Regions from separate parts of the Mameliella sp. AT18 genome, predicted to be linked through region 1. Evidence: riboswitches for the same ligand, from Rfam matches in the RefSeq annotation. Region 1 holds a riboswitch; each other region holds the start of a gene.
What was found. A riboswitch is a leader RNA that binds a small molecule or an ion and turns the genes downstream of it on or off. The one in region 1 is predicted to bind thiamine pyrophosphate.

Region 1 (7,350 bases):
CCGCGCCATTCGATCCCGGTCAGCATCAGATCCATGATCGGCATGATCGCCATGTGGCTGACGAGGTAGACCAGCATATGTGCCCGCAGCCACTCCGGCGCGCCGAATTCCACGGTCATCAGGGCCAGCCAGAGCCAGCAGAGCAGCAGCAGCCAGACCACACCGGCCCCCGCCGCCGCGATCAATCCCAAGGGGATCACCCCCACCGCCAGCCAGAGCACGGCCCTCAACTGCACCAGCCCACGCGGAATGGGACGCTCGGGCCGGTACAGCCGGTCAATCTCTCGGTCCTTCCATTCATCCGCCGCGCGCATCTGGAAAAACAGGATCATGGCCAGCAGGAACCCGGCACCGTAGCTGCCCAGCCCCGGCAGGGGACGCCCGGCCAGCAGCGCCGAAACCGTGATGCTGGCGGCGGAGAACACCGCCAGCAGCGGCGCGGTCTTGGCCAGCGGAAACCGCTCTTTCTGGTAGATCAGGAAACGCTGGACCGGGGTCATCTGAGGCGCGCCAGTTTTTCATGCGCCGAGGCGAAGGTGCCCGAGGCCATTGCCGCGACGATGGAAATCTCGCCGCAAAGACAGGTCGCGGCGACCACCTCGGCCAGAGCCTCGCCGTGGCCCGCGCCGCGCAGCCCCATGAGGTCCAGGCAGGCGGCCTGCGCCGGCAGTCCCGTGCCACCGCCCACGGTTCCCACAAGGATCGACGGCATGGTGACCGAACAGAACAGTCCCGTGTCGCGGCGTTCCATCCGGGTATAGCCGACCGCGCTTTCGGCGACACAGGCGGCATCCTGCCCGGTGGCGATATAGACGGCGGCCAGGCCATTGGCGAAATGCGCCTGCGCCCCGAACTGCCCCGAGAGAAGCGCGCCCAGGTTCGCCACCCTGCCATAGTCCAGCATGGCCTCCATCGTCGTGCCCAGCGTGGTTTCGACTACCGCCTCCGGCAGGACGACAGAGGCACTGACCTTGCGCCCGCGCCCGGTTATCATGCCCAGGCTCGAGGCCTTCTTGTCACCCGAGAAATTGCCCTCGACATACCAGTTGCGCGGTTGGATCGGGCAATGTGCGGCCACATGGCGACAGAGCGCCTCTGTGGCGATCGTCACCATGTTCTGTCCGGCGGCATCGCCGGTCGTGTAGCGGCACAGCAGGAAGACCACGTTGTTGTCGATCACCGGTTCCAGCGAGACAAGCTTGCCGTGCCGGGTCGTGTCCTCGGCCCTGGCCTTGAGCAGGTCCGCCTCCGTCACAACCCAATCGACGAACTGCCCCGCCTGCAGGAGCGTTTCGAACACGAAGGCCGGGCTGCGCAACACGCCCTCGTACAGCACCGCCGTGCCGATCCCGCCGGCCTTGTTCGCGGCCCGCGCCCCCCGCCCGTAAGAGGCGACCAAGGCGGCCTCCGACGTGGCCATCGGCACGGGATAGTCACCCACGGCGTTGACCCCGTTGATACGCAGCGGCCCGATTACCCCCACCGGCAGCGACACGGTCCCGATCATGTTCTCGATATTGGCGGCGTAGTGCGGCAGGTCCGCCTGCGCCCGCGAGTCAAAGAGACGGTCGGCGCTTTCGGCATCGAGGCCCAGGTCGCGGTGCAGGCGCGCCACCGTATCGGCGGTCACGCGTGGCGACATGCGCAAAGAGCGGCTGCCCTCCGGCCGGGGGGCCATGTCGGGCAGCGCGCCCGTCCCGGCGATCCGCTGCCGCACCCGGCGCAGCATTTCGGAGACGTGAAAAGGGACGATCATGCAAGGACTTTCGCAAGATGGGCCGGTCGCAACCCCGGAGACCGGGCATCACGGGGGGAATACGGGACTGATTGTCGGCGGTCCTTGTCGTGTTTACAACTCGTTAGATGGGTTTGCGTCGAATTTCGGGGGATCGGTGGCGCAGGCGAATTGCCCTCAGACCGGAACGATGCCGCTGTCCCCGCCGTCGCGGGCCCAGCCGACGGGGTGATCCACGCCCTCGCCCATGCGACCCTGGGCGAGGATGATCGCCTCGGGGTGAAGGGCCAGGTCCCCGTAGTGTTCGTCAGTGACGGCGAATGGCGCGATGTCCGCTGTCACGGGATGGTCTTGCACCGGGGTCACGTCGACGGTTTCCAGCCCCGGCGCGTGGTAGCGCCGACCCCAGACCCATCCGCCTGCCAGCAGGTCGAGCCAGCCTTGCCAGCCGTCGAAACAGATACAGCCCGTGTGCAGCGAGACGATGCCGCGCCCGGCCCCGGCATGAGCGTCCAGCGCGCGCACCAGTTCCGGATCAGTCTCATAGGCCCATTCGGCCCGGTAGGGCGCGTATTTCTCGTTGCCCAGCATCCGGAACCGCAGCGCCTGCACCCCGACAAGGTCCGCCGGGGCGCGGTCCAGCGCAGAGACCAACTCTGCCGGAGAACCGACAAGCTCCGTCTCCATGCCAGCCGCAGCCAGGATGCCGCCTTTCAGGATGACCACGCGCATTGCCGTTATTCCCGCGGCAGCGAGCGCAGAAGGCTGTGGCAGACGCCGCCGTCCACCACCAGCTGATGCGCATTGACGTAGCGGGGCTGCGGCGAGGCCAGGAACCAGACCGCCTCGGCGATGTCCTCGATCTTGCCCAGATCGCCGTTCGGCACGGCGCCTTCGCGCGCGGCGCGGACCTTGGGATCGTCATAGAACGGGGCGGACATGCCACCGTCGATGAACCCCGGCGCGATAGCCCTCGGCATCGAATTTTGCGGCCACGCCTGCCCCGAGGCCCGCGGCGGCCCCGGTCACGATTTCGGATTTCATGCTCATGCCTCGGGTTCGGGTGTCAGGAGAACGGGATAGGACGAAAAGTTCATGCGGGAGGTGTTGGTGTCCTGCACCGCCGAACGGTCCGGGTCGGGGCGCACGTCGCGGTCCAGCAGCGTCTGGACCAACCGCGTCACGATCCCGTACTGGTGCCTGTCCGGATCGGTGTCCGGCCCCGCCGGCAGTCCGCCGTCAAGATCGCGCCCAAGGCACATGTGCATGCCATAGCCAAAGGTCAGGCCCCGGATCGGCACGCCTTCGGACAGGGCGCGGCCCGTACGGCTTCCTTGTCTAGGGTCACATGGGTCAGCGTCGCGCATTCCGAGAAGTTCTTGACCAGTTTCAGCAACTGCCCGGTTTCCTCGGGCGATTTCTCGGGCCGGTCGAGGCCCGCGAAATCTGCAGTCAGGTTCATCGTGACGCGATAGCCGAAGTCGATCAGGTCCATCCCGCCGCTCGCCGAAAGCGGCCCGATGACCTGTGCCAGGGCGGGCAGGAATATCTCTGTCTCGTAGACCGAGAAGTCGTCCCTGCGGAGCACCGAAAACTCCAGCACCCGCCGCTTGTGATGGTCCCCGCCATGCAGCGTCAGCAGGACGTCATTCATGACGACGCCCCCCCTCGTCGTACAGCGCCTGACGCATGGAACGGTCCGTCAGGACGCGCGTGATCTCGTGGTAGTCGGGTATGACCTGGCCAGCCATAAAGGCCTCCTTGCGGGCATCTGGAAATCCCGACAGCTGTCCCGGTCAGGTGCTTGCCGGGGCCGTCTGCGGGTGACGATTGCATTGGCGCGGATCCTGCGGATCGACTGCCAGCGTCCGCCAGGCTCCTTCCCCGAGCTCCTGTTCCCGGTCAGTCTCCACGGATCGGATCGCTGCCGTCCCAGCCATCGGCCGCTGCAGCGGGCTCCCGACCGGCACCGATCCGCGGCGCCACACGGGCAGTCAGCGAACTGCCAAAACGCCTGTCCGACCGCCGAGCGCGCCATAGACGCGGGCCTGCATCGCGATCCATTGCGCCGCTGGCCGCGTCTCTTGCTCGACCCGCAGGAAACTGGTCCCGAAGCGGTCCGGGCGAAAGTTCCAGACCTCCGTCAGCAACCATTGCCCCCGGACATGTTTCAGGACGGCCACCGAGGGCACCGGATCGCCGACCAAGAGGTTCTCGGTGATCATCCGGGTTTCATGGGTGGCGACAATCGTCGTCTCGTCGATGCGCTGCGCGTCGAGGCAGACCGCGAAGTAAGAGCTGAGATTGAGGCAGAAGATCCGGTGCTGGATGGTCTCGAAGATCATCCGCAGATCGTCCGGCGTGGAAAAGACATGCGCCGCATCGAGGTTCACAAGCCGAAACGGAAGGTCGAAGACCCCCTGGTATCCGTCGAAATCCCTGGTGCGGATCACCCCCTGCGCCCGGTGCAACAGATCATCGTATATCGACTTGGCATTCAGGTCGTCGCGATCAGGCATACCCGGCCTTCTGGAAGTGTTCTGCATCCAGCCTATACACAAGGGGATGCAAAAGGCCAGTATAAACAGGGTCTTGCAAGGATTGCCCCCTTCGACAGGCCAATTCCCGCCATCCCGCGACCCAAACGTCCGGATTTCGCGATGCGAAACCGGCGAAGCTGATTGACGCTGGCGCCGTCTGATGCGACCTTCGCGCCGTTAGCGACAGGGGCGCTCGGGAAACCGGGCTGAGACGTACCCTTCGAACCTGAACCGGATAATGCCGGCGGAGGGAGGCGCACAGGGCAGACCGGATTCCGGTCGACGTCTCGTGATCTCTCATGCCGCCGGGCGAAAGGAGATCACGATGGACGATACGGGACAGCACCTGGATCACATGCGCCGGACGGCGCCACTTGTTCAGAACATCACGAATTACGTCGCCATGAACATCATGGCCAACGTCATGCTCGCGGCGGGGGCTTCGCCCGCGATGGTCCACGCGCGCGAGGAAGCAGCCGAATTCACAGGCCTGGCGCAGGCATTGACGATCAATATCGGGACGCTCTCACCGGCCTGGGCCGACGCCATGCTGGAGAGCGCCGGGGCCGCTCAGGCGCAGGGAACGCCCTGGATACTCGATCCGGTGGCGGTCGGCGCCACGGGTTATCGCCGGGACATCGGCGCACGGCTATTGGACCTCGCCCCGACCGTGATCCGGGGCAATGCGTCAGAGATCATGGCGCTGGCCGGCGCCGACGCAAGCGGCAAGGGCGCCGACACCGCCGACGCGGTTTCCCAGGCGCAGGAGGCTGCAAGCGCCCTGGCACGGCGGACGGGCGGCGTGGTCGCCGTGACCGGCCCCGTGGATTTCGTCACCGATGGCACGCGCAATGCTGAGGTCGCCAATGGCCACGCCCTGATGCCCCGGGTGACAGCCCTGGGCTGTTCCCTGACCGGCATCGTCGGCGCCTTCACCGTCGGGCAGGATCCCTTTGAGGCGACCGTTGCCGCGCTGGCCTTTTTCGGTCTTGCCGGCGAACAGGCCGCCGAAGGCGTCCGGGGACCGGGGACATTCCAGGTGGCCTTCATTGATGCGCTGTACACGATGACGCCGGAGGACCTGGCGCGCGGCGCCCGGATCACGCTGGCATGATCCCGCCGCTCTGTTTCATCACGGATGCCACCGCACCCGCACCGGTCATCGTCCAGGCGGTTGCCGCCGCACAGGGAGGCGCCGAATGGGTTCAACTGCGTGACAAGGTGACACCGGACGCGGATCTGGCCCGGCTCGCGCGGGCGCTGATGACCGCGCTGTCCCCCTTCGGGACCAAGCTGATCGTGAACGATCGGGTCGACCTGGCCATCGCCATCGGCGCGGCGGGTCTGCACGTCGGCCAGGGTGACGGAGATCCCGCCCGCATCCGCCGGAAGATCGGTCCGGACATGGTCCTTGGCCTGTCGATCGAGACGGCAGCGCAACTGGACGCGGTTCCCGCCGGTGTCGACTACCTCGGCGTCGGACCGATCTACGCGACCGGGTCCAAGCCAGATCACGCCGCACCCATCGGGTTGGACGGTTTCGCCGTGATCGCCGGGCGCTCCTCGCTGCCCTGCCTCGCCATTGGCGGCGTGACGGCCCGCGACGCCGCGCCGGTAAAGGCCGCCGGTGGCGCCGGGCTGGCCGTCGTCTCGGCGATTTCACGGGCGGCGGACATGACCGCCGCGACCCGGACCCTGATCCACGCATGGAGGACGGCATGATCCCGAACATCCTTTCCATCGCCGGTTCCGATTGTTCCGGCGGTGCCGGCATCCAGGCCGACATCAAGGCGATCTCGGCAAATGGCGGCTACGCAATGAGCGTCCTGACCGCGCTGACCGCCCAGAACACCCGTGGCGTGACGGCGGTCAGCCTGTGCGACACCGACATGATTGCCGCCCAGATCGCCGCAATCCGCGACGACATCGCCATCGACGCGATCAAGATCGGCATGCTGGGTGACGCGGCCATCATCGAAACCGTGACAAAGGGCATCGCGGGTCTTGCATGCCCCGTCGTGCTGGACCCCGTGATGGTCGCCAAGGGCGGCGACAGGCTGTTGCGGGCACCGGCCGTGGCGGCCTTGCGGGACATGTTGCCCTTTGCCAGCGTTATCACCCCGAACCTGCCGGAGGCGGCGGACCTTCTCGGCTGTGCCGAGGCCGCAACCACGGAAGAGATGATCCGGCAGGCCCGGGCATTGCTGGCGTTGGGGCCGAGCGCTGTTCTGCTGAAAGGCGGGCACCTCTCCGGAGACCGCAGCCCCGATCTCCTGCTCTCGCCCGATGTCGAGGCCTGGTTCGACGGCCCCCGCACGGCGACGCGCAACACGCATGGCACGGGTTGCACCTTCTCGTCGGCGCTGGCCACCGCCCTCGGGTCCGGGCTGGCGATCACCGAGGCCGCCGATCGGGCCAAGCGTTACATCAGCGCCGCCATAGCGGCGGCAGACCGGTTGTCGGTCGGGACGGGGCACGGCCCGGTCCATCACTTTCATTTCATCACGGGGACAGACAGATGACCTTCACACAGGATTTGGCCAAGCAGACCGCGGATCTGTGGCAGCAGATCTACGACATGCCCTTCAACCGCGACATGGCATCGGGCACCCTGCGCCGTGACGTGTTCCAGGGATACATCGTGCAGGATGCGCATTATCTCGAAGGCTTCGCCCGCGCCCTGTCACTGGCCGCGGCCAAGGCCCCCTCGGCCGATGTGCTGGCGCAGCTGGCGGGTTCGGCTACCGGGGCAATCCACGTCGAGCGCGAACTTCACGCGCATTACATGGGCCTGTTCGGGGTTTCCGACAGCGCTTTCGCCGCCATTCAGCCCTCTGCGGCCTGCGACCACTACCTGTCCTTCCTGCTGCGTTCCGCCGCGCTGGGCGACTTTCCAGAGGCGGTCGCGGCGCTCCTGCCCTGTTTCTGGATCTACCGCGAGGTCGGCCGGGACATTGCCAAGCACAGCCAGCCGTCAAATCCCTACGCGGCCTGGATCGACACCTATTCCGGCGAAGCCTTCGACGAGAGCGTCTCGCGCATGCTGGCCCTGACTGACAGGCTGGGGGCCGAGGC
Region 2 (7,350 bases), on a different contig from region 1:
AAGCGATCCAGTTCGGAGACATCGCGCGACGGTGCCACCACCAGCGTTCCCATGCGAACCAGCGACCCGACCCGAGCCCCCCACCAGTCGCCGGCGGACTGGCCCATTTTCACCACCAAATCCGGTGCGCTTTCACCTTCGCAGAACGGCGCCAGCATCCCCCCTGCCAGCCAAGAGGCCGGATCAGGCGACCCTTCGGGGGTGATCACCTCTACCTGCAGACCACGTTCAGCCAGAGAGGTGGCGACGCAAAGCCCCGCCACCCCCATTCCAAGGACAGAGATCATTCTGCCGACTCCTGCGCAGGCACGTACAATTCGCCACCTTCGCGGAACTTGGCGGCCATCTTTTCCATGCCCTGCTGCTTTTCCGCCTCTGCGCGGATGTCGTGGGAAATGCGCATGGAACAGAATTTCGGCCCGCACATCGAACAGAAATGCGCCACCTTGTGCGCCTCTTTTGGCATGGTTTCGTCGTGCATTTCGCGCGCCGTGTCGGGATCAAGGCCCAGGTTGAACTGGTCTTCCCAGCGGAATTCGAACCGGGCGCGGGACAGGGCGTCGTCGCGGATCTGCGCGCCGGGGTGCCCCTTGGCCAGGTCGGCAGCGTGGGCAGCCAGCTTGTAGGTGATCACGCCGGTTTTCACGTCGTCGCGGTCCGGCAGGCCCAAGTGTTCCTTCGGTGTCACGTAGCACAGCATCGCCGTGCCGAACCACCCGATCATCGCGGCACCGATGGCGCTGGTGATATGGTCATAGCCCGGTGCGATATCCGTGGTGAGCGGCCCAAGCGTATAGAAGGGTGCCTCGTGGCAATGCTCCAGCTGCTTGTCCATGTTGGCCTTGATTTTGTGCATCGGCACGTGGCCCGGGCCTTCGATCATCACCTGGCAGTCCTTGGCCCACGCGATTTTCGTCAGCTCCCCCAGAGTTTCCAGTTCCGCGAACTGCGCCTGATCGTTGGCGTCCGCGATGGACCCGGGGCGCAGCCCATCGCCCAGACTGAAAGACACGTCATAGCGGCGGCAGATGTCGCAGATTTCCTCGAAATGCTCATACAGGAAGGATTCGCGGTGAAGGTGCAGACACCACTTGGCCATGATAGACCCGCCGCGCGATACGATGCCGGTCACGCGTTTCGCGGTCATCGGGATCATGTGCAGCCGCACGCCTGCGTGGATAGTGAAGTAATCCACCCCCTGTTCGGCCTGTTCGATCAGCGTGTCGCGGAAGATTTCCCAGGTCAGGTCCTCGGCGATGCCGCCCACCTTTTCCAGCGCCTGATACAGCGGCACGGTGCCGATCGGAACGGGTGCGTTGCGCAGGATCCAGTCGCGGATGTTGTGGATGTTGCGCCCGGTGGACAGATCCATCACCGTATCCGCTCCCCAACGGATGGCCCAGACCATCTTTTCGACCTCTTCCTCCATGCTGGAGGTGACGGCCGAGTTGCCGATGTTGGCGTTGATCTTCACCTTGAAGTTCCGGCCGATGATAACCGGCTCCAACTCGCGGTGGTTGATGTTGGCGGGGATGATGGCGCGGCCAGCGGTGATTTCGTCACGGACGAATTCGGGGGTGACAAGATCGGGGATCGCGGCGCCAAAATCTTCGCCATCGCGGCGATAGGCTTCCATGCGGCCTTCGTTTTCGCGGATGGCGACGAATTCCATTTCCGGGGTGACGACCCCGGCGCGGGCATAGGCCAACTGGGTGACCGCCTTGTCGTCCGTCGCCCGCAGCGGTTTGCGGGCTATCGGAAAGGCCGGGGTCAGGCGCGCACCTTCGGCAAACCCGTTGTCGGCAGAGGTGACGTGGCGCCCTTCGTATTCCTGCAAATCGCCGCGTGCGATCTGCCATTGGCTGCGCACAGCGGCCAAGCCCTTGGCGATATCGATGCTGACAGCGGGATCGGTGTAAGGGCCGGAACTGTCATAGACCGTCACTGGGGGTTCGTTCGACATGGCGATGCAGCGCATCGGCACGCGGATATCGTGCACCTGTCCGGGCACGTGGATTTTGGTCGAAGCGGGCAGCGGCCCGGTGGTGATCTGTGGGGTCTTGGCGTTCATTTGCGTCTCCTCAAGTGCGCTCGAAAAGACCCAAGCGAAACGTGAGGCAGAAAGCGGCCCGTAGCCCGCAAAAGGGCCACCGCGGCCCGAAAGGACCGCCCCGGTGTGCAAGTGGGGAAATTGCCCTTCGGTCTTCCTACGCCAGCATCAACTGGGTCAGGTTCAAAGGGTCGCTTCACCGGGGTTTCCCCCTGTCAGCCTCTCAGTCCCCTTGGCGGGACTCCCCTGACGTCACGGCACTCCACACCAGCAAGGGGCTGCCTGTCAAACAAACAATCCTGATTTGTCTTCATGACACAGGCACTGTCTCACTTGCCGCCAAATGAGACAGTTACCGGCCTGACAGGTCCGAATACCCGATCTCCGATACATCGCGGTGCACACAGCACGCATAGTGCCGTCAACGGTCCACGATGCCTGCGCCGCCTGAGGCAAACGCATCTCTATCACACGGGCCTGACGGGAGGAACACGATGACTAAGAACTACCGCGCCGAGAGCGCGGAAATCGACAAACGCGTGGGCGCACTGTTCAAGGCGGCCCCCGCGCCGATGAAACCCTACAGCCAGCTGGTCAGCGCCGTGTCGGGCGACGCGGCATTGTCAAGCAAAGTCAAGGAACTGATGGCGTTCTCGATTTCCATCGCGATCCGGTGCGAAGATTGTATCGTGTTTCACCTGCGGGCCGCGCTGAAACACGGCGCAACCCGCGACGAGGTGATCGAGGCGATCTCGGTCGCAATCGAGATGGGGGGCGGTCCTTCGGTCGTTTACGGAGGCCGGGCGCTGGCGGCCTTGGACGCGCTTGCCGAATGACACCACGACAGACACCGACCCTGCGACACCCTGAAAAGGCGCATCGCAAATCCGTGTCGGGACCGGTCAAACCGGGCTGGATTCGCGTCCGGGCCCCTTCGGGCGCAGGATTCGCCCGAACAATGGCTCTCGTCCGTGACGAAAAGCTGACCACCGTGTGCGAAGAGGCCAGTTGTCCCAATCTGGGCGAATGCTGGGACCAGGGTCACGCGACCATGATGATCATGGGCGACACCTGCACGCGGGGCTGCTCCTTCTGCAATGTGGCCACCGGTCGGCCAGAGGCTCTGGACCCGTTCGAACCTGGACGGGTGGCCAAAGCCGTGGCACGCTTGGGGCTCCGGCACGTCGTGATCACTTCTGTCGACCGCGACGACCTTGCCGACGGTGGTGCAGAGCACTTCGTGCACACGATCCGTGCCATCCGCCGGTCCAACCCCAACACCACCATCGAGCTTCTGACACCGGATTTCCTGGGTTGCGACCCCGCCATGGTGGACGCTATGGTCGATGCGCGCCCGGATGTCTTCAATCACAACCTTGAAACCGTGCCGGGGCTTTATCCGCAAATCCGCCCTGGTGCGCGCTACTATCATTCGCTGCGCCTGTTGGACCGTGTCCGGCAGCGCGACCCGTCCATCTTCACCAAATCGGGGCTGATGGTCGGCCTGGGCGAGGATCGCCAGTCCGTGCATCAAGTGATGGACGACCTGCGCGCGGCAGGCGTCGATTTTCTGACCATCGGGCAATACCTGCAACCGACGCCGAAACATCACCCCGTGGCCAGCTACATCACGCCCGAGGAATTCACAGCCTACAAGACAGCCGCCCTGGGCAAGGGGTTCGCGCTTGTCTCGGCTTCTCCGCTGACGCGATCAAGCTATCATGCGGATGCCGATTTTCAGCGACTGCAACAGGCGCGATCTGCGACTTGCGCTCAACTTGGACAAAAAGGGGAAACCACGCGATAATCAAAAGGTTGGCCGTGGTTCACTTCACGCCAAAGGGAGGAAACGAAATGGTTGCCTTGCAACAAAAAACCGCACTGCGCGAGTTGCTTGCGCGGTCCAGGGCACGCTCGACTCAGAAACACCGGCTGGCGGTCGGCACCCGCGCGCCGATCCTGCGCCTACAGGAAACCGAACTATCGCCCCGGCGCGAACGCTTTCAGGATCTGATCGGCGGTGCGGCTGCCGAACTGGATCCTTCAACCCTGCTGCCCAGCAAAAGCCGCTATTGCTTGCTGGTCTCGGACGCGGAAGGCGTGGTGCTGGAATGTTACGCCCCCGAGGGCGCCGAAACCGAATTTCAGCGGCACGGGCTGACAGTAGGCGGAATCTGGAACGAACGGCTGGCGGGGACCAACGGCATCAGCATCGCGCTGGAATCGGGCAATGTAGTGACCGTATCGGGCGAGGATCATTTCTATCGCTGTTTTTCCCGATTTGCCTGTAGCTCTACCCCGCTGACGGATGCGCAGAACAATCTTATCGGCTCGATCACGCTGGTAGGAGCAGTCGGCCGGCGCCCCGACGAAATTGGCCTGTGCGAACAGACCCTGCACCGGGCCTCGCGCCAGTTCCAGACACGTCTGTTCCGCAATTACCATTCAGACAAGATGACAGCGCGGCTGATGTCGCGAGACCCCGCCACCCGGCGCTGTTTTGAAACGCTGGTGGCCTGCGATGACCGAGGCGATGTGATTTTCAGCCTGCCGCTTTGGCGTGATGATGCGCGCCCCGAGCCCCATCAGAACCTTGTCGGGCGGCACCTGTCCGAACTGCACGATCTTGAGGTCTGCCTGCGCGGACCAGCCCGAGTGCCCCCGCGCCGGTATTTCATCAACTCCGGCACGCCCAACGTGCCAGCCCGGCTGGACAAGACCGGCCCGCTGGCATGTTTCGCCAATCAGGGCGCGGCGATGCCCAATCTGGTCGAGCGCGCCCGCAAACTGGCCGCCTACCGCGTTCCGCTGTTGATTTGCGGCGCGCCCGGTGGCGACAGCCGGGAGTTTGCCCAGGCGATTATCGGCGATCTTGGGCTGATCGGCCCCACGGGCGTGACGCTGGATGCCAACAGCCCCAACGCAGACGCAAGCGTGAGCGAAGCGCTGGATGTAATGCAGTTTCTTGGGGATTATCCGGTGGAACGGTTCTCGCCGACTTTGGTACTGGAGAATATCGAACAGCTGGGCAGCGCCGCTCAGGCACGTCTGAAACAGTTCCTGGAAGCAGACGAGCTTGCAAATGGGGATCGTTTCAATGAGGACCGCGCGCTGGTGCTATTTACCTCGGATCAGCCCTGGCAGCAGTTTCAGAACGGCGGCATTGTGCAACCGGGCCTACTGCATCTGATCGGCCAGTCAGTGCTGGAGCTGCCCCCTTTGCGGCTGCGCGAGGTCGAGCAGTTGATCCGCGCGTATCTAGCGCGGGACCGGGCCACGCCGCCGCAGGTCTCGGATCAGGCTATGGGGCTGCTGTGCGATTATGATTGGCCTGGAAACCAGCGCGAGATGCGCGCTGTGCTCCGCGAAGCGCTGATCTGCGGCAATGGCGCAACAATCAATGTGACCGACCTGCCCGACCGAATTCAGAACCGCCCAGCCACGCCACAACGCGAACTGGCGCGGCATTCGCTGCGTGACGCCCTGAACAGTGCTGACTGGAATGTTACCAAAGCCGCACGTTTGCTTGGCATCAGCCGTGCGACGATCAATCGCTGGATCGCCTCCGAAGGATTGCAACGCCCCGAATGAAAGCGGCCAGGCGTTGCGCCTGGCCGCCTCCGGGAGGAACCCGCCCCTCAGATGTTGCGGGCGTTCATTTCCTGCGCGATGTACTCCGCCTGACGGATGGCCAGCGCCACGATCGTCAACGTCGGATTACACGCCGCAGACGAGGTGAACTGACTGCCGTCCGAAACGAACAGGTTGGACATGTCATGCGCTTGGCCATAGGCATTGACCACGCCCTTATCAGCATCCACATGCATCCGGTTCGTACCCATGTTGTGGGTGGCCGGATAGGCTGGCAGCTCATAAACATCCGTCGCACCGACGGCTTCGTAGATTTGCGCCGAGGTTTCATACATGTGCTCGGTCATCTCGTAGTCGTTATTGTGCGGTGTCTTGGAAACAATTGGCACCGGAAGCCCGTGCTGATCAACCTCGCTGTCATGTAAGGTGATCCCGTTGCGCTCTTGGGCCAGATCCTCACCCAGAACCCAGACCCCCGACATGCGGTCATAGGATTCGAGCGCGCGCGCGACACTGCGCCCCCAGCCCGTATTCCCCGGCTCAAGGAACGCCGCCATAAACGGCAGCCCCAGAGACAGGAACTCCAGATAATAGCCCCCACTGAACCCGCGCGCGGCATCGTGGTAGACTTCATCCCCCACAATCCCCGCAACCGAAGTGCCGCGGTACATGTGCACTTTCTCCGGCAACACCGCGTAGACGCCGCCGGTGGTGTGGTTCATGTAGTTCTTGCCCACCTGACCCGAGCTGTTGGCCAGCCCATCAGGGAACATCGGGGAGGCCGAGTTCAGCAAAAGCCGTGGGCTTTCGATCGAGTTGCCCGCAACGCAAACCACCCGCGCCTTTTGCAGGTTTTGGTTGCCGTCTGCATCGGCATAAAGAACGCCGCTGGCCTTGCCGTCCGCGTCATGCTCGATCTTCAGGACCATCGCATCGGTCCGGATTTCGCACAGACCGGTGTCCTCGGCGCGCGGCAGCTCGGGGTACATAGTCGACCATTTCGCCCCAATCGCACAGCCCTGCATACAAAAGCCGATCTGGTGACAGGCCGGTCGCTCGTCCCGCTCGACCGAGTTGATGGCCATCGGCCCCGAATTGTAGTCCGTGCGCCCGGTTCGGCGGCACCCTTCGGCCAAAACCCGAAAGCCGTTATTCCATGGCAGGTGCGGCATCCCGGTGGTCTTGCCGGTCACGCCCATCTTAAGCTCGGCCTTCTCATACCAGGGGGTCATCTCCTCCAGCGAAATCGGCCAGTCTTCAACATTGGCCCCATCAATCGCGCCGTAATGGGTGCGTGTCTTGAACTCGTATTCCTTGAACCGCAGCGCGACGCCCGCCCAGTGGACGGTCGAGCCGCCAAAACCCTTTACAATCCAGGCCGGGAGGTTGGGGTGGTTCACGGCCCCATGCCAGCCACCGCCAGAGTAGCGTTTGTCCAGCCACGAGATTTTGTTGAACATCGCCCATTCATCGTTCTCGATATCGCCCATGTCAAAGCGTTTTCCCGCTTCAAGCACGACTGACTTGATACCTCTTTGGGCCAGTTCGTTGGCAAGGGTTCCACCCCCCGCGCCCGAACCGATGATGACGACGGCAGAATCGTCATTAAGATCAAATTGTGCCATGATATCTATCCCTTAACCCTGAACCTGCGCGAGGCGCTCGTCCAAGGTCGGCCCTTCGGGCACAAACGTGATGTCCGAAAATCC
Region 3 (7,350 bases), on a different contig from region 1:
ATCCCGCACGACCATTACGAGCCGAAGACCGGCGGCGAAAAGTGGCTGCATAGCCGCCTTCCGATCGTCGGCCTGCTCTATGACACGATCATGATCCCCACCCCCAAGAACCTGAACTGGATGTGGGTCTGGGGGATCATCCTGACGTTCTGCCTCGTTTTGCAGATTGCCACCGGGGTCGTCCTGGTGATGCACTACACGCCGCATGTCGACCTGGCCTTTGCCTCGATCGAACACATCATGCGCAACGTGAACGGCGGTCACTTCATCCGCTACCTGCACATGAACGGCGCCTCGCTGTTCTTTGTCGCCGTCTACGCGCACATCTTCCGCGGCCTCTACTACGGCTCGTACAAGGCCCCGCGCGAGGTGACCTGGATCATCGGCATGCTGATCTACCTCTGCATGATGGGCACAGCCTTCATGGGCTACGTTCTGCCCTGGGGTCAGATGTCCTTCTGGGGTGCGACGGTCATCACCGGCCTCTTCGGCGCCATTCCCTTCATCGGTGAGCCGATCCAGACCTGGTTGCTGGGCGGACCGGCGGTGGACAACGCTACGCTGAACCGCTTCTTCTCGCTGCACTACCTGCTGCCGATGGTCATCGCCGCCCTGGTTGCGCTGCACATCTGGGCCTTCCACACCACCGGCAACAACAACCCGACGGGTGTCGAGGTGCGTCGCGGGTCCAAGGCCGAAGCCGAGAAGGACACCGTTCCGTTCTGGCCCTACTACGTGATCAAAGACCTGCTGGCGCTGGCCGTGATCCTGGCGATCTTCTTCGCCATCGTCGGCTTCATGCCGAACTACCTGGGCCACCCGGACAACTACATCGAGGCGAACCCGCTGGCGACGCCCGCGCACATCGTCCCGGAATGGTACTTCCTGCCCTTCTACGCGATCCTGCGTGCCTTCACTTCGGACGTCTGGCTGGTGCAGCTGGCTTCCTTCGTGACCGGCGGCATCATCGACGCCAAGTTCTTTGGCGTGCTGGCGATGTTCGGCGCGATCATCGTGATGGCGCTGGCGCCCTGGCTGGACACCTCGTCGGTGCGTTCGGGCCGTTACCGCCCGATGTTCAAGTGGTGGTTCTGGCTGCTGGTCATCGACTTCTTCGCGCTGATGTGGCTGGGTGCCATGCCTGCCGAAGAACCCTACGCCAGCTTCTCGCTGATCGCCTCGGCCTACTGGTTCGCCTACTTCCTGGTGATCCTGCCGCTGCTGGGTGTCATCGAAAAGCCGCTGGCCCAGCCCGACACCATCGAGGCCGATTTCGACGCGCACTACCCGCCGAAGGATGAGGCCAAGGGCGCAGGCGCTGCGACCCCGGCGGAATAAGACAAGAAGGACCGTAAGAGATGTTCAAGAAACTCACCCTCGCGGCCCTCGTGGCCTTCGGTCTGGCCGGTGGCGCTCATGCCGCCGGCGGCGAGGCCCATGTCGAGGACTTCAAGTTCTCGTTCGAGGGGCCTTTCGGCACCTGGGACCAGAACCAGCTGCAGCGCGGCCTGAAGGTCTACACCGAGATCTGCTCGGCCTGCCACGGCCTGCAGTACGTCCCGCTGCGTGACCTCGAAAAGCTGGGCTACAGCGAAGAGCAGGTCATCGCATACGCCGCCAACTTCGAGGTCTTCGACCCCGAGCTTGACGACTTCCGCACGGCCAAGCCGACCGACCATTTCCCGGCCAACACTGCGGCCGGGGCACCGGACCTGTCGCTGATGGCCAAGGCGCGCGCAGGGTTCCACGGCCCCTACGGCCTGGGCATCAACCAGATGTTCAAGGGCATGGGCGGCGCGGAATACATCGCCTCGCTCCTGACCGGCTACACCGGCGAGGAAAAGACCGAGGCAGGCGCGACTCTCTATGAGAACCACGCTTTCCCGGGCGGCTGGATCTCGATGGCGCCGCCGCTCTACGGCGAAGACACCGAGTTCGACGATGGTCACAGCAACTCGCTGCACCACATCTCGGCCGACGTGGCGGCCTTCCTGATGTGGACCGCGGAACCCAAGATGATGCAGCGCCAGCAGGCGGGCTTTGTCGGGGTGTTCTTCCTGGTGGTGCTCTCGGTGCTGCTTTATCTCGTGAACAAGCGCCTCTGGGCCCCGATCAAGCGCAAGCCGACCGCCTGATCCGGCCAAGCAGAATAGACAAAGCCCCGCCGATCCGGCGGGGCTTTTCCTTTTGGTCTCGGCGGGTGCGGTGGCCGGGCCTACCCTGCCACGCCGACATAGTCGCGGAAGGCCCGCGGGGGATCGGCAAAGAAGGCATCCGCCGCCACGGGCGCCTGCGCCTTGCCCTCGGCCACCAGAACGACCTCATGGGCAAACCCCTCTGCGTCGCGTGGATCGTGTGTCACCATGACCACCAACGCCGCCAGGCTGTCTGCAACCTCGCGCACAAGGTCCAGCATCTCGCGTTTCAGGGCTGGACCCAGGGCGGCAAAGGGTTCGTCCAGCAGGATCATCGGACGCGCCATCAAGAGAACCCTGGCCAGGGCTGCGCGCCCCTGCTGGCCGCCGGACAGGGTGCCCGGCTTGCGCCCGGCCATGCCGTCCAGCCCCACGCGCCGCAATGCGCCCTCGATACGCGCCCGCGCCTCCGCATCCGGGCGGCGCCCGTCGGGATGCAGGGCAAGGCCCAGGTTCCGCTCCAGCGTCAGGTGCGGGAACAGGTTGCTGTCCTGGAACAGGATCGACACGGGCCGCGCCTGCGGCGGCACATGAGTCAGGTCGCGCCCCTGCCAGGTGACACGACCGCCCGCGACCTCCCTGAAACCGGCGATGGCGTCCAGCAAGGTGGATTTCCCGGCGCCGGACGGCCCGACAAGCGCCACCCGGCGTCCCGGCACCAGCGCCAGGTCCGCGCGCAGCGTCCCGCTGTCCATCGCCACTTGCAGGTCTTCAAGCTTCAGCACCCAGGCGTCCTCCTCTGTCGAACAGCCAGAACAACCCCAGGCTGGTACACAACAACAGCAGCGCCGCACCGGCCGCCGCCTCCATCTGGTAGGATCCCATCAGGCGATAGACCTGCAACGGCAGGGTCGCCCGGTCCGGATCCGCAAACAATGCGATCACGCCCAGATCTCCCATCGCCAGTGCAGCCGTCAACCCGGCGGCAAAGCCCATCGGGCGCCGCAAGCGGGGCAGCCAGACCAGCCGCAGCCAGGCCAGTGGTGTCATCCGCAGGCTGGCCCGCAGCCTCCCATAGTCGCGCGTGACCGCCTCGGCCTCGGGCCGCAGGATGCGCAGGGCAAAGGGCAGCGCCATCAGCGCGTTGACCAACCCCGTGACCGGCAACGCCATGTCGAAGGGATTGACGAAGTTGCGCAGGATAAGGAACAGCCCCGTCCCCAGAACCAGCGGCGAAATCGCGATGGCGGGCAGGGCCAGCAACTCGCCTCGCCGCGTGGCCAGCGGCAAGGCCCAGGCCATGCAAAGCACCGTGGACCCCAACGCAACGATCAGGGAATGCGCCGCTGCCCGCAGCGTGTCCGGCGTGATCAGCAGAAGGCCCGGTAGACCGCGCAGGACGACCGCCGCCAGTGGCACCAGCAGGAACAGCGCCGCCGCGACGATCCACATGCCATCCCAACCACGCGCCAGGCCACCCTGCCCATCCCAGCGCGGCAGGATGCGATCACGCCCGGCACCAAATCCGGCCTGCCCCGCGACGCGCAGCGCCACCAGACCAGCCGCCAGCGCCAGCACCAGCTGCATCACCGCCAGGGCCGCCGCGCGGCCAAGATCGAAATCGAACCGCATCGCCTGGTAGATCGCCAGTTCCACCGTCGTCGCCCGTGGCCCGCCACCCAGCGTCAGCGCCACCGCAAAGCTCGTGAGGCAGATCACGAAAATCACCGTAAACGCCCCCGGCAGCACCCGCAGGATCAGCGGTGCGTCAATCACGCACCATTGCGCCCGCGGCGACAGGCCAAGGGAGGCCGACAGCCGGAAATGCTCGGCCGGGACCGCCGCCCAGGCGGAAAACAGCATCCTGACCGCCAGCGGCAGGTTGAAAAAGACATGCGCCAGCACGACCCCGTGCAACCCGTAGATGTCGAGGTTCGGGCCGCCCAGCGCCCCCAACAGCCTGTTCACCAGCCCCGCCTGGCCAAAAACGGCGATCAACCCCATGACCGCCACGATCACCGGCAGGATGAAGGGCGCCCCCAACAGCGTCACCAAGACCCCGCGCCCGGCGAAGCGGCGGCGCGCCAGGGCCTTGGCCACGGGCACAGCCAGGACAACGCTGAACGTGGCCGACAGGAAGGCCTGCCAGAGCGTGAACCGCAATGCCTGCCAATCCCCCGGGCCGAAGGTGCCAAAGCCCCCGGCCCGGGCCAGAACAACGCCCACCGGCCCCAGCGTCAGGACCGCCAGGGCCAGGGCCGCCGCTATTGCGAGAGCGCGCGGCGCCATGCCTCGATCGCCTCGCCACGCAGGGCCGCCGCCTCATCCTCGGAATAGAAAAGCACGTTCTCCGGCAGGTCGAGCTTCTGGAAGCCATCCGGCCACTTGTTGCTGTCCAGCGCCGCCGGGATCGACCAGTTGCCCGTGGCGATCATGCCCTGAAAGTCCTCGCTCAAGATGAACTCCATGAAGGCGCCGGCCAGTTCGGGTTGGTCGCTGGTGGCCAGCCGGGCGGCCAGTTCGACCATGAAATAATGCCCCTCGGGGAAGATCGCGGCCTTCTTCGTCTCATCTTCTTCGGCGATGATGTGATAGGCGGGCGAGGTCGTGTAGCTCAGCACCATGTCCGCCTCGCCATCGGTGAAGAGGCCGTAGGATTCGGACCAGCCCTTGGTCACGGTGACGATCTTGGGCGCCAGTTTCTCCCAGGCGGCCTGCGCCTCGTCGCCGTAGACCGATTGCACCCAAAGCACCAGCGCCAGCCCCGAGATCGAGGTGCGCGGGTCCTGGATCACCAGCCGCAGGTCGTCTGGCGCCTCCAGCAGCGCGTCGAAACTGGCAGGCGGCGCATCCACGCGGGTGCTGTCATAGACAAAGGCAGTGTGCCCGTAGTTGAACGGCAGGAACACCTCGTCCGTCCAGTCGATCGGCAGTGTCAGCGGCGACAGGTCCACGCCGTGTTCTGCGAACAAGCCCGAGTCCCGGGCCTTCTTCGTCACGTCGGTGTTCAGGCCGATCACGACGTCGGCCTCGGTCCGGTCGCCTTCCAGCAGGATACGGGGCAAGAGGTCGCCGGGCTTGAATTGCAGATCGCAGTCGCAGCGCGCCTCGAACAGCTCTTCGATCCTTGGCCCCGGCCCCCATTCGGAAACGAAGTAGTCGGGCGCATAGACCGTCAGGACAGGCGTTTCGGCCAAGGCAAGGCCGGCGCTCAGACATCCCGCGGCAACAGTGAAGGCAAGTGACTTCATAGAGTCCTCCAATATTGCGGCGCAAGGGCAAGATTGGAGTCCCGTCATCGGGCCCATACCTTCCCTCCGCCGGTGTTAACCGGTTCAGGTTCAACGGGTTGATCCGTGGCACGGAAATCTCAGACGGCTCATGCGCCGCCACCCCGAGGTAGGCCGGACCCTAGTCGCGACGTCACGGAACATCAAGAAAAACCGTGATATTTTCCGTGTATTATGGTAAGGAATGCGTATCCCGAAAATTCAGGAGAAAGGAGGCGCCCTTGGGGAAACGCGTTTGATCATTCTGTGTCTCGAGCTGGGGGTTATCTGGCTCATCTATCTTATTTTCGGCTGGATCGCGGCCTTTGAAATGCCGCTCTGGCTCTCCACCTTCATCGTGATTGCCGTGGACCGGGCGACGGACGCCGTGGGCGATTTGGCCCAGAGGCGGCGCGACAGCCTCGAATAGTCTTGGCATTGTGCCCCGGCTTGCGTATCCCGCGCGGAAACGAAGGGGACGCAGCCATGAGCCTGAACACATTCGGACATCTCTTCCGTGTGACCACCTGGGGCGAAAGCCACGGGCCGGCTCTGGGGGCCACGGTCGATGGCTGCCCGCCGGGGATCGAGATCGACGAGGCGCAGCTGCAGCACTGGCTGGACAGGCGCAAACCGGGGCAGAGCAAGTTCACGACACAACGCCGCGAACCGGATGCCGTGCGCATCCTGTCCGGCGTCTTCGAGGGCCGGACCACCGGAACCTCGGTTCAGCTGATGATCGAGAACACCGACCAGCGGTCCAAGGATTATTCCGAGATCGCGCAGAAGTTCCGCCCCGGCCACGCCGACATCACCTATTTCCAGAAATACGGGCTGCGCGACTATCGCGGCGGCGGGCGCTCTTCTGCGCGGGAAACTGCGGCCCGCGTGGCCGCCGGCGGGCTCGCGCGCGCGGCGCTGACGGCGCTGGTGCCGGGGACCGAGATCCGCGGCTACATGGTGCAGATGGGCAGCCACGGCGTCGACCGGGCGCGTTTCGACGATGCCCAGATCGATGCCAACCCCTTCTGGTGCCCGGACCCCCAGGCCGCCGAGACCTGGGCCGACTACCTGGATGGGCTGCGCAAGTCGGGCGAGAGCGTGGGCGCGGTGATCGAGGTCGTCGCCCGCAATGCGCCTGCCGGCCTGGGCGCCCCCGTCTATGGCAAGCTCGACACTGACCTTGCGGCCGCGATGATGTCGATCAACGCGGTCAAGGGCGTCGAGATCGGCGAGGGCATGGCCTCGGCGGCGCTGACCGGCAGCCAGAATGCCGACGAGATCTTCATGGGTGAGAACGGCCCGGTCTACAGCTCCAACCACGCCGGCGGCATCCTGGGCGGCATTTCGACCGGACAGGAAATCGTCGTGCGTTTCGCGGTCAAGCCGACCTCGTCCATCCTGACCCCGCGCAAGACCATCACCCTGAGCGGCGAAGAGACCGAGATCGTCACCAAGGGGCGGCACGATCCCTGCGTTGGCATCCGCGCCGTCCCGGTTGGAGAGGCGATGATGGCCTGCGTCCTGCTCGATCACCTGCTGCTGCATCGCGGCCAGGTGGGGGACGCGGGCGGACGCATCGGGGGCTAAGCCCCCTCAGAAATCCTTCCACAGGGCATCGTCACCAACGGCCTTCTTGTAGGCCGGTGCCGGCTCCGGCGCGGGTTGCTCGAAATTGTCGATCTCCTCGACCTCCACTTCGACGGGTGACGGCTCCAGGTCTTCAGCAGCCCAGCTGCCATGCACCAGGGTTTCCGTGTCCGGGATCATGTCACCATAGGCATCGTCCGCATCGTAGGGCGCGGGGTCTTGGTCCTGTTCCAGGACAGGCGCCTCCGGCTCGCCGCTGTCCACCGTGTATGGCTCATCTGCCGGCTCTTCCCAGGTGTTCGCGGCAACGGGCAGATCCCGGACAGAGAACCGCGCCAGGACATCGGACAGGCGCG
Region 4 (7,350 bases), on a different contig from region 1:
TAGGACTGGGGTATTGCGCGGTGCCCAGCATCAGCGGGTTGGGCAATTCGGTGCCGTAAAAGCGTTTCATCGTCATCCCCCCTGCATCGGTGCGAGGATTTCGACCCGGTCGCCCTCTTGCAGTTTGCAGGCCGGGCGCTGTGCCGCGGGCACGAATGTTTCGTTCACCGCCGTCGCCACCCGCCCGGCAAGGGCGCGTTCTTTCAGCAGGTCGGCAAGTGTCCCGGCGACGACTTCGCAAGACTCGCCGTTAATCACGATCTTCATCGACAAACTCCGAATGGGTGTTGTGCAGGGCAAGATCGGCCACCCCGCGCGCCAACGCGGGCGCAAGCAGGTAGCCGTGACGATAAAGGCCATTGGCAAAGATCCTGCCGCCGAGCCGCCGGATCCGGGGCAGGTTGTCCGGAAAGGCCGGGCGCAAATCGACGCCGGTTTCGAGCACCTCGGCCTCGCCGAAGGCGGGGTTCAGCGCGTAGGCCGCGCTGAGCAGTTCCAGCATCGAGCGGACCGTGATCCGGCGCCGGTCCTCGCTCTCGATCATCGTGGCGCCCAGCATGTAGACGCCATCGCCGCGCGGCACGATATACAGCGGGATGCGCGGATGCAGCAGACGGATCGGGCGCGTGAGCGTCACCTCGGGGCAGCGGATCACCAGCATCTCGCCCCTGACGCCACGCAGGTCGGGCAGAGCGTCGCGCGCGGCGAGGCCCCGGCAATCAATCACGTTGTCCAGCGCCGCCGGCGCCTTGTCCTGAACGAACCTGACCTTCTGCCCTTTCAGGCTGGTGTAAAGATCACTCAACGCCCGGCGCGGATCCAGATGCGCCTCGCCTTCAAAGAATAGCCCCTGCGCAACGCCGGGCAGGTCCGGTTCCAGTTCCGCGAAGTCGGTCCCGACCTCTCGGAACCCTTCGGTGCGTCGGGCAAAGCGGCGCAGGTCGGGCAAGTCACGCCGCCCCGCCACGACCAGCGTGCCGCGTTGCTGGACAGTGGTGCGTTGTTGCCACCAGACAATCGCCTGTTGGCCCAGCCTCAGCACTGGCTCTTCGGCGTTTTCATATTCGCACCAGGGCGCCAACATGCCCCCCGCCCACCAGGAACAGTGGTGCGGACCGGGCGGCCCGGCAGGATCAAAGACCTGCACATCGGCACCGCGCGCGGCCAGTTCGCTGGCAACGGAAAGCCCCGCCACACCGGCGCCGATGACCGAGAACACCGGCATCATTCCCAGACCGCGTGAAAATGGTGCAGTGAGCCATGCCCGGAGCCGACCTGCAGCCCGTCCGCTGCCGCAATCGCCTGTTGCACGAAGCTGTGCGCCGTTTCGGTCGCCAGTTCGAGCGGCAGCCCAAGCGCAAGCCCGGCGGCAATGGCCGACGAAAGCGTGCAGCCGGTGCCGTAGGTGTTGCGCGTCCTGTGGCGGGGTTCGGTGGATGTCGTCAGCATCGATCGCGTCCCCATGCCGCAGAGCGCCATGCCCTGTTCTCTCATGTCCTCGCGCGTGCGCGCCACCGGGCCGTCCAGCAGCGCCGCCGCCTCGGGCAGGCCAGGGGTGAGGGCGGTGGCGTGCGGCATCAAGTTCTGCCGCAATGCGCCCACCGCATCGGGCGCCAACTGGGCATCGCCCGGATGTCCAGATCCGACAGCACCGCCTCGATCTGCGCCTCGATCACGTCGAGCGGTATTGAATGAACCGCGGTGACGGCACGGGTGTTCTGGGCGGTGACCGCGGTGATGACACTGGCGCCGTAGACGCCAAGCGCCGACATGGACTTGAGATCGGCCTGTATGCCCGCGCCTCCGCCACTGTCGGATCCGGCGATGGTCAATGCGATATGCGCCAACGGCTGCTCCTTCAGACAAAAGGGCACCGCGCATGGAAAACGTCTGTGGACTGTAGACCGTTCCCTACGCCGGTATTGCCCGGATCAGGTTCGATGGGTTAGCGCGTTCACGCCTCTCAGCCTCTTGGAGGCACCCCAACGGTTGGACTTTGGGTAACAACCCCGCCACGCCAAGTCAAACACGGGAAGAGTCCGGCGTGCCCTGTTCGCGTCTGACGAAAACGCGGGGTGTTATCTGCCTGTTTCGTCGAGGGCCGTGGTGGGCTACCACTCCATGACCTTGACGAGGATGTTCCATGACGGAAATAGGCCACGGCACTGCTGCGACCGGGTCCGGAACCATGAGCACTGCGCTGTTTCGCTGGCCACCGGAGGCCCGTTTGCATGTGCATGGGCAGCAGGTCGGAGAGGGCGAGGGTTCGGACAGGGCCGGGGCGCAGGATCTTGTTGCCCTGCGCGCAGCCATCCGCACCGGGCGCGCGTTTTCTGTCGGACCAGGCGGGGTCAGCCGCCTTTCCAAAGAACGCGCGGGGTATTTCCACAGCCGCTCTGGCGGAACGACCGGAGCGGCGAAGACCATCCGGCGTAGCCATGCCTCCTGGATTGCCAGTTTCGAGGTCAACCGCAACCACCTGAGCCTTGGCAGCGAGGATCGCTACGCCGTCCTGGGGGTCCCGGCCCATTCCCTTGCGCTCTATGCCCTGGTCGAAGGGGCGCATCTTGGCGCCGACCTGCATTCCTTCGCTGGTCTGAGGCCGCGCCAACAGGCGCAGGGCGTGAAGGCGGCACAGGCGACAATCCTCTACGCCACGCCAACCCAGTTGCGCCTTCTGTGCGAAACAGGGGCCGTGCTGCCGAGCCTGCGCCAAGTGCTTTGTGGTGGCGGGCGGCTGACGCCCGAATTGCGGCTTCGGATCGCCGCATTGTGTCCCAAGGCAGTCCTGCGTGAGTTCTATGGCGCCGCCGAGACCAGTTTCATCGCTTGGGGCGATGGCAGTGGCCCGGAGGGCAGCGTTGGCCGCGCCTACCCGGGTGTCGAGATAAGGATCGACGCCAAGGAGGGGGCCATAGGCGAGATCTGGGTGCGCAGCCCTTACCTTTTTGATGGCTATGCCGAAGGTGACAGTGCAGAAACACGCGAAAGGGATGGTTTCGTCACGGTCGGTGAATTGGGGCAGCTCGACAAGGAGGGCCACCTGACCGTTGCCGGGCGCCGCAACCGGATGGTCACCATCGCCGACCAGAACGTCTTTCCCGAGGATATCGAGGCCTTTCTGCTAAGCGATCCGGCGGTGACACAATGTGCAGTGGTTCCCCGGTCTGACCCACGCCGCGGCACGCATCTTGTCGCGGTCATCGACGGGCCGGTAGAGGCAGGGCTTTGCGATGCGCTGTTGGCCCGGTGTCGTGCGGTCTTCGGTCCACTCGCCGCACCCCGTCGTGTGCAGGCGATTGCCGATTTCCCTCTGACGCTTTCCGGCAAGCCTGACCTTGCGAGGATCGCCCAGGCGCTGGAGCGTCAGGCATGAGCGGTGTCCGTATCGTCTCTGCCCTGCGCACTCCGGTGGCGCCGCGCGGCGGGGCGCTGTCAGGGCTTCAGCTCCACGAACTGGGCGCGCCGGTGTTGCGCCGGGTGATCGAGGCGGCGGGGCTGGAGGCATGTCAGGTCGATGAAGTGATCTTGGGCAACGCGCTCGGGGCCGGGGGTAACCCGGCCCGCATGGTGGCGCTGGCCGCGGGCCTGCCGGACCAGGTGGCGGGGCTGACGCTGGACCGGCAATGTTGCGGCGGGCTTGACGCGCTGGTGATTGGCGCCGCGCTGATCGCCTCGGGGCAGGCGGAGGTCGTGGCGGCGGGCGGCGTGGAATCCTATTCCAGACGGCCCCTGCGCCTGCGGACCGACCCGGAGGGCGGTCCGCCTATGGCCTATGACCGTCCTCCCTTCACGCCCTGGCCAGAGCGCGATCCGGAGATGGACGATGCCGCCGAGGCGCTGTCTGCCGAACTGGGCATTTCCCGCGCGGCGCAGGATGCCTGGGCTATCGACAGCCACCGCAAGGCCTTGGCCGCCGACATGACGCCTGAGGTCGTCCCTCTTGGCGGGTTGCACACGGATGCCTTCACACGCGCCCTGACGCCCCGGTTGGCCGCCCGTGCTCCGCGCCTGTGCGGAACGATCACAGCCGCCAATGCCGCCGTGGCGGCGGATGGCGCGGCATTCTGCCTGCTGGTGTCCGAGAGGGTCGCCGCCGAGTTACCCGATACCGGGTTTGCCTATCGCGGGGGCGTGACGCTGGGCGGGCGCGTGGACCGTCCCGGCCTTGCCCCGGTTGCGGCGATCCGCAAGGTTCTGGAGCGGGCAGACATGGACGCCGGGGCGCTCTCGGTTGCCGAAGTGATGGAGGCCTACGCCGTGCAGGCCATCGCCTGCGTCAATGGCGCCGGGCTGGACCCGAGCAACGTGAACCCCGGCGGTGGCGGGCTGGCGCGCGGGCATCCGGTGGGGGCCTCGGGCGCGATCAATGCGGTGCGGCTTTTCCATGAACTCCGGCAGCGGGGCGGCACCGGGCTGGCCACAATCGCGGCAGCGGGCGGCCTGGGCACGGCGGTCCTGATGTCGGTCAGCTGAAACCGCGCAGCGTCGCAAAGACAGACAGCGCGTCACGCTCTGTCCGCACGCCGTTTACCGGCGCCTCCGGGTCCGCGCGTCCCAGCGCCATGCCGCAAACGACCATCTCCTCCTCGCCCAGGCCAAGCTGGGCATGGGCGATATCCGCATGATTGGCCAAGGCCCCGATGCCGCAAGTGGCATAGCCCAGGTCAGAGGCCGCGATCATCAGTGCCATCATGGACATGCCAAGGTCCATGAAACAGCCCTTGCCCATGTCCGGACGGATGGTCACGACAATCCCGACAGGGGCGGAAAAGAAGCGGTAGTTTTCGTTGAACTGCGCCTTGCGCGCGGCGATGTCCCGCCGTCCGATCCCCAGCGCGGAATAGAGCGCATAACCCGCCGCCCGTTGTTTCGCCTTGAGGTCTGGCGGCATCGGTTGCGGAAAGTAGGAATATTCGGCCACCGGCGGGCGACCGCTTTCCGCGGCCGCCACCAGCGCCTGCGAGAGATCCGCAAGCGGTCCGCCGGTCAGTGCATGAAACCGGCCTGGCTGCAGGTTGGCCCCGCTGGGGGCGGTCCGGGCGACGGTCAGGATGCGCTCGACATCCTGACGCGGCACCGGGTCGGGCAGGAAGCCCCGGACCGAGCGCCGCCCCGACAGCAGGTGCTGCCCCCCTGCGCCTGTCATCCGCGAGACAGCACGCTCGACGGGCGCGACTTGGCCAGACCGGCGGTGATCAACCCGGCCAGGATTGCCTTGATGACGTCACCCGGAATGAAGGCGGTGACCAGCAGCGCCGATTGCGGGATCGACTTGTCGAGCATCACGGACATGCCGACCACACCGAATGCGTACAGGACGAAGACACCGCCCACGATCGACGCCACGGCGGCGACCGCCGCAAGACTGGCGCGCCAACGCTCGACGATCAGGCCGGTAACGAAGGCGGCCACGGGAAAGCCGATCAGAAAGCCGACCGAGGGCGTCGCAAAGGCGCCGAGGCCCCCGCGTCCACCGGCCAGCAGCGGCAGACCAAGCGCCACCAGTGCCAGTAACAGCAGGACCGCCAGCGCGCCGCGGCGGGCCCCCAACACGGTGCCGCAAAGCATCACGCCCATGCTTTGGGCTGTGATCGGCACGCCGAAGGCCAGCGTGAATTTCGGGACCATGCCCAATGCAGCGATCAGCGCGGCAAAAAGGGCGATCAGGGCAAGATTGCGTTCCATTTGGTTTCCTTAGTCCGTGGGTTGCGTGGTTTCGAGGCCGCCGCGGGCGCGCAGCGCCTCGGCGACATGTTCGGCATCATCCAGCGCCGTTGCCGCCAACGGCATGACGATCTGCCATCCGGTGCGCCGGGCCGAGCGGGCGCGCCAGGCTTCGGCCAGCAGCCCTCCCTTGCGCGCGATCGACGGGGTAAAGCGCACGACCAGCGCCACCGAGAGTTCCAGCGCACGGGTCGACAGGCCAAGACGCCGGAACGGGCTCAGCAGCAATGCCGCGACCGCCACCATGTCGCTGAGCCGCGTCGTCATCGTGACGAAATTCGCCAGAGCCAGGGCCGAAAGCAGGCGCAGGGCCACCGCCATTCCTGCCTCGATCTGGCCGGTCACACCGTGCCAGACCGCGATGAGCAACAGGAAGGGAAGCAGGATTTTCAGCGCACGCGCCGCCGCGCGGGCAAAGGTCAGCCCGCCGGTCAGCACCAGACCGGCCACCCCGGCCAGCGCCAACGCCAGGGCCACGGGAGATTGTAGCGCGAACAGTCCCGCGGTTGCCAGCGACAGGGCCGCCAGTTTCACCCCTGCGGGAACGCGGTGGGCCCAGGTTTCAACCGGAGAGGTCAGAGAGATCATCCTGCTCCCCCCAGTTGCGCATCTGGCCTTCGAATTCGGCCAACACGCCAGCAGCCTCGCCGTCCTCACGGATCCGGCCGCGATCCACCCAGATCACGCGTTCAAAGTGCCGAACACTGTCGGGATCATGGGTGATCTGGATCACGCTGGCCTCGACCTCGTCGACAAATCGCATGAGTTGCAGACGTGTTGGAATGTCGAGACCGGAATAGGGTTCGTCCAACACGATCACGGCGGGGCGCATCGCAAGGACCGCCATCAGGCAGACAAGCTGTTTCTGCCCCTGTGACAGGGCATGGGTTGCCGCGCCCGCCCAGTGGGACTTGCCGAACCGTTGCAGGATTTCGCGGGTCTCCTGCGCGGCCGCGTCGCGCTTGCGCCCCATTTGCACCAGGCCAAAGGAAATTTCCTCCTCGACGGTGGGAAATATGATCTGGTGGTCGGGGTTCTGGAACAGGATTCCGACGGTGCGCAGCGCCGCCTTGCGGTCTTTCGCCATGTCGGTGCCGTCGATTTCCGCGGTGCCGCCATCGGGCGCCAGCAGCCCGGCGATCACACGCGCCAGCGTGGTCTTGCCAGAGCCGTTGCGCCCGACAATTCCGATGCGGCGCTCTCTGATGTCAAAGGAGATGTCGTGCAGGATCGCCGGTCCGCCGAGGCGTACCGAAACGCCCCGAAGAACGAGTGCCGGTGGTTTCCCCGTCCCAGCGGAGCCCGTAGTTATCCGAGACGCCAATTGAATCGTTTTCATTTCTCTGATTGTCGCGCCAGCCCTCTTACAGGGTTTCCACACGGCGTCCAACCAGAACCTTGGGGCTGGCAGGTGTTTGCCAAAGTGTCCGCCCGGTGACTTGCGCCTTGCCAGTTGGGTCGAAGGCTTTGACGATTCGCTATTTGCCGGTCACGGCGTGAACGCCAATCGGGACAGGGTGCGACATGGGCGAACCGATTTCCTCGGGCCGTCTTCGGCATTGCCAGGAAGAACGGGAGATCGCCCGACGGAATCAACGAACGAAGATCCGCATGGCCGCCCGC

Region 2: linked by a shared signal. The riboswitch ahead of thiC (phosphomethylpyrimidine synthase ThiC) and the one ahead of thiM (hydroxyethylthiazole kinase) in region 1 are both predicted to bind thiamine pyrophosphate.
Region 3: linked by a shared signal. The riboswitch ahead of thiB (thiamine ABC transporter substrate binding subunit) and the one ahead of thiM (hydroxyethylthiazole kinase) in region 1 are both predicted to bind thiamine pyrophosphate.
Region 4: linked by a shared signal. The riboswitch ahead of thiD (bifunctional hydroxymethylpyrimidine kinase/phosphomethylpyrimidine kinase) and the one ahead of thiM (hydroxyethylthiazole kinase) in region 1 are both predicted to bind thiamine pyrophosphate.

What each region holds. Positions count from the first base shown of each region.
Region 1 covers NZ_JARAMO010000020.1:24,022-31,371, reverse strand. Annotated here, with positions in the region: gene PVW46_RS02515 (UbiA family prenyltransferase) at 1-500, opposite strand, end outside; gene PVW46_RS02510 (hydroxymethylglutaryl-CoA reductase) at 497-1,756, opposite strand; gene PVW46_RS02505 (ThuA domain-containing protein) at 1,913-2,467, opposite strand; gene PVW46_RS02500 (SDR family oxidoreductase) at 2,473-2,676, opposite strand; gene PVW46_RS02495 (hypothetical protein) at 2,657-2,785, opposite strand; gene PVW46_RS02490 (hypothetical protein) at 2,782-3,036, opposite strand; gene PVW46_RS02485 (hypothetical protein) at 3,018-3,389, opposite strand; gene PVW46_RS02480 (hypothetical protein) at 3,730-4,254, opposite strand; TPP riboswitch at 4,451-4,545, shown strand; gene thiM (hydroxyethylthiazole kinase) at 4,601-5,389, shown strand; gene thiE (thiamine phosphate synthase) at 5,386-5,997, shown strand; gene thiD (bifunctional hydroxymethylpyrimidine kinase/phosphomethylpyrimidine kinase) at 5,994-6,797, shown strand; gene tenA (thiaminase II) at 6,794-7,350, shown strand, end outside.
Region 2 covers NZ_JARAMO010000196.1:17,707-25,056, forward strand. Annotated here, with positions in the region: gene PVW46_RS17495 (FAD-dependent oxidoreductase) at 1-287, opposite strand, end outside; gene thiC (phosphomethylpyrimidine synthase ThiC) at 284-2,071, opposite strand; TPP riboswitch at 2,188-2,308, opposite strand; gene PVW46_RS17505 (carboxymuconolactone decarboxylase family protein) at 2,545-2,886, shown strand; gene lipA (lipoyl synthase) at 2,883-3,857, shown strand; gene PVW46_RS17515 (sigma-54-dependent Fis family transcriptional regulator) at 3,872-5,641, shown strand; gene PVW46_RS17520 (GMC family oxidoreductase) at 5,689-7,266, opposite strand; gene PVW46_RS17525 (hypothetical protein) at 7,279-7,350, opposite strand, start outside.
Region 3 covers NZ_JARAMO010000001.1:9,802-17,151, forward strand. Annotated here, with positions in the region: gene petB (cytochrome b) at 1-1,338, shown strand, start outside; gene PVW46_RS00085 (cytochrome c1) at 1,359-2,135, shown strand; gene PVW46_RS00090 (thiamine ABC transporter ATP-binding protein) at 2,216-2,920, opposite strand; gene PVW46_RS00095 (thiamine/thiamine pyrophosphate ABC transporter permease ThiP) at 2,907-4,424, opposite strand; gene thiB (thiamine ABC transporter substrate binding subunit) at 4,400-5,386, opposite strand; TPP riboswitch at 5,431-5,542, opposite strand; gene PVW46_RS00105 (hypothetical protein) at 5,661-5,834, shown strand; gene aroC (chorismate synthase) at 5,891-6,994, shown strand; partial or broken gene PVW46_RS00115 (methyl-accepting chemotaxis protein) at 7,001-7,350, opposite strand, start outside.
Region 4 covers NZ_JARAMO010000171.1:11,733-19,082, forward strand. Annotated here, with positions in the region: gene PVW46_RS15175 (thiazole synthase) at 1-70, opposite strand, end outside; gene thiS (sulfur carrier protein ThiS) at 73-267, opposite strand; gene PVW46_RS15185 (FAD-dependent oxidoreductase) at 251-1,225, opposite strand; partial or broken gene thiD (bifunctional hydroxymethylpyrimidine kinase/phosphomethylpyrimidine kinase) at 1,225-1,847, opposite strand; TPP riboswitch at 1,892-1,995, opposite strand; gene PVW46_RS15195 (AMP-binding protein) at 2,189-3,376, shown strand; gene PVW46_RS15200 (thiolase family protein) at 3,373-4,476, shown strand; gene PVW46_RS15205 (nitroreductase) at 4,469-5,149, opposite strand; gene PVW46_RS15210 (biotin transporter BioY) at 5,146-5,688, opposite strand; gene PVW46_RS15215 (energy-coupling factor transporter transmembrane component T family protein) at 5,698-6,315, opposite strand; gene PVW46_RS15220 (energy-coupling factor ABC transporter ATP-binding protein) at 6,290-7,066, opposite strand.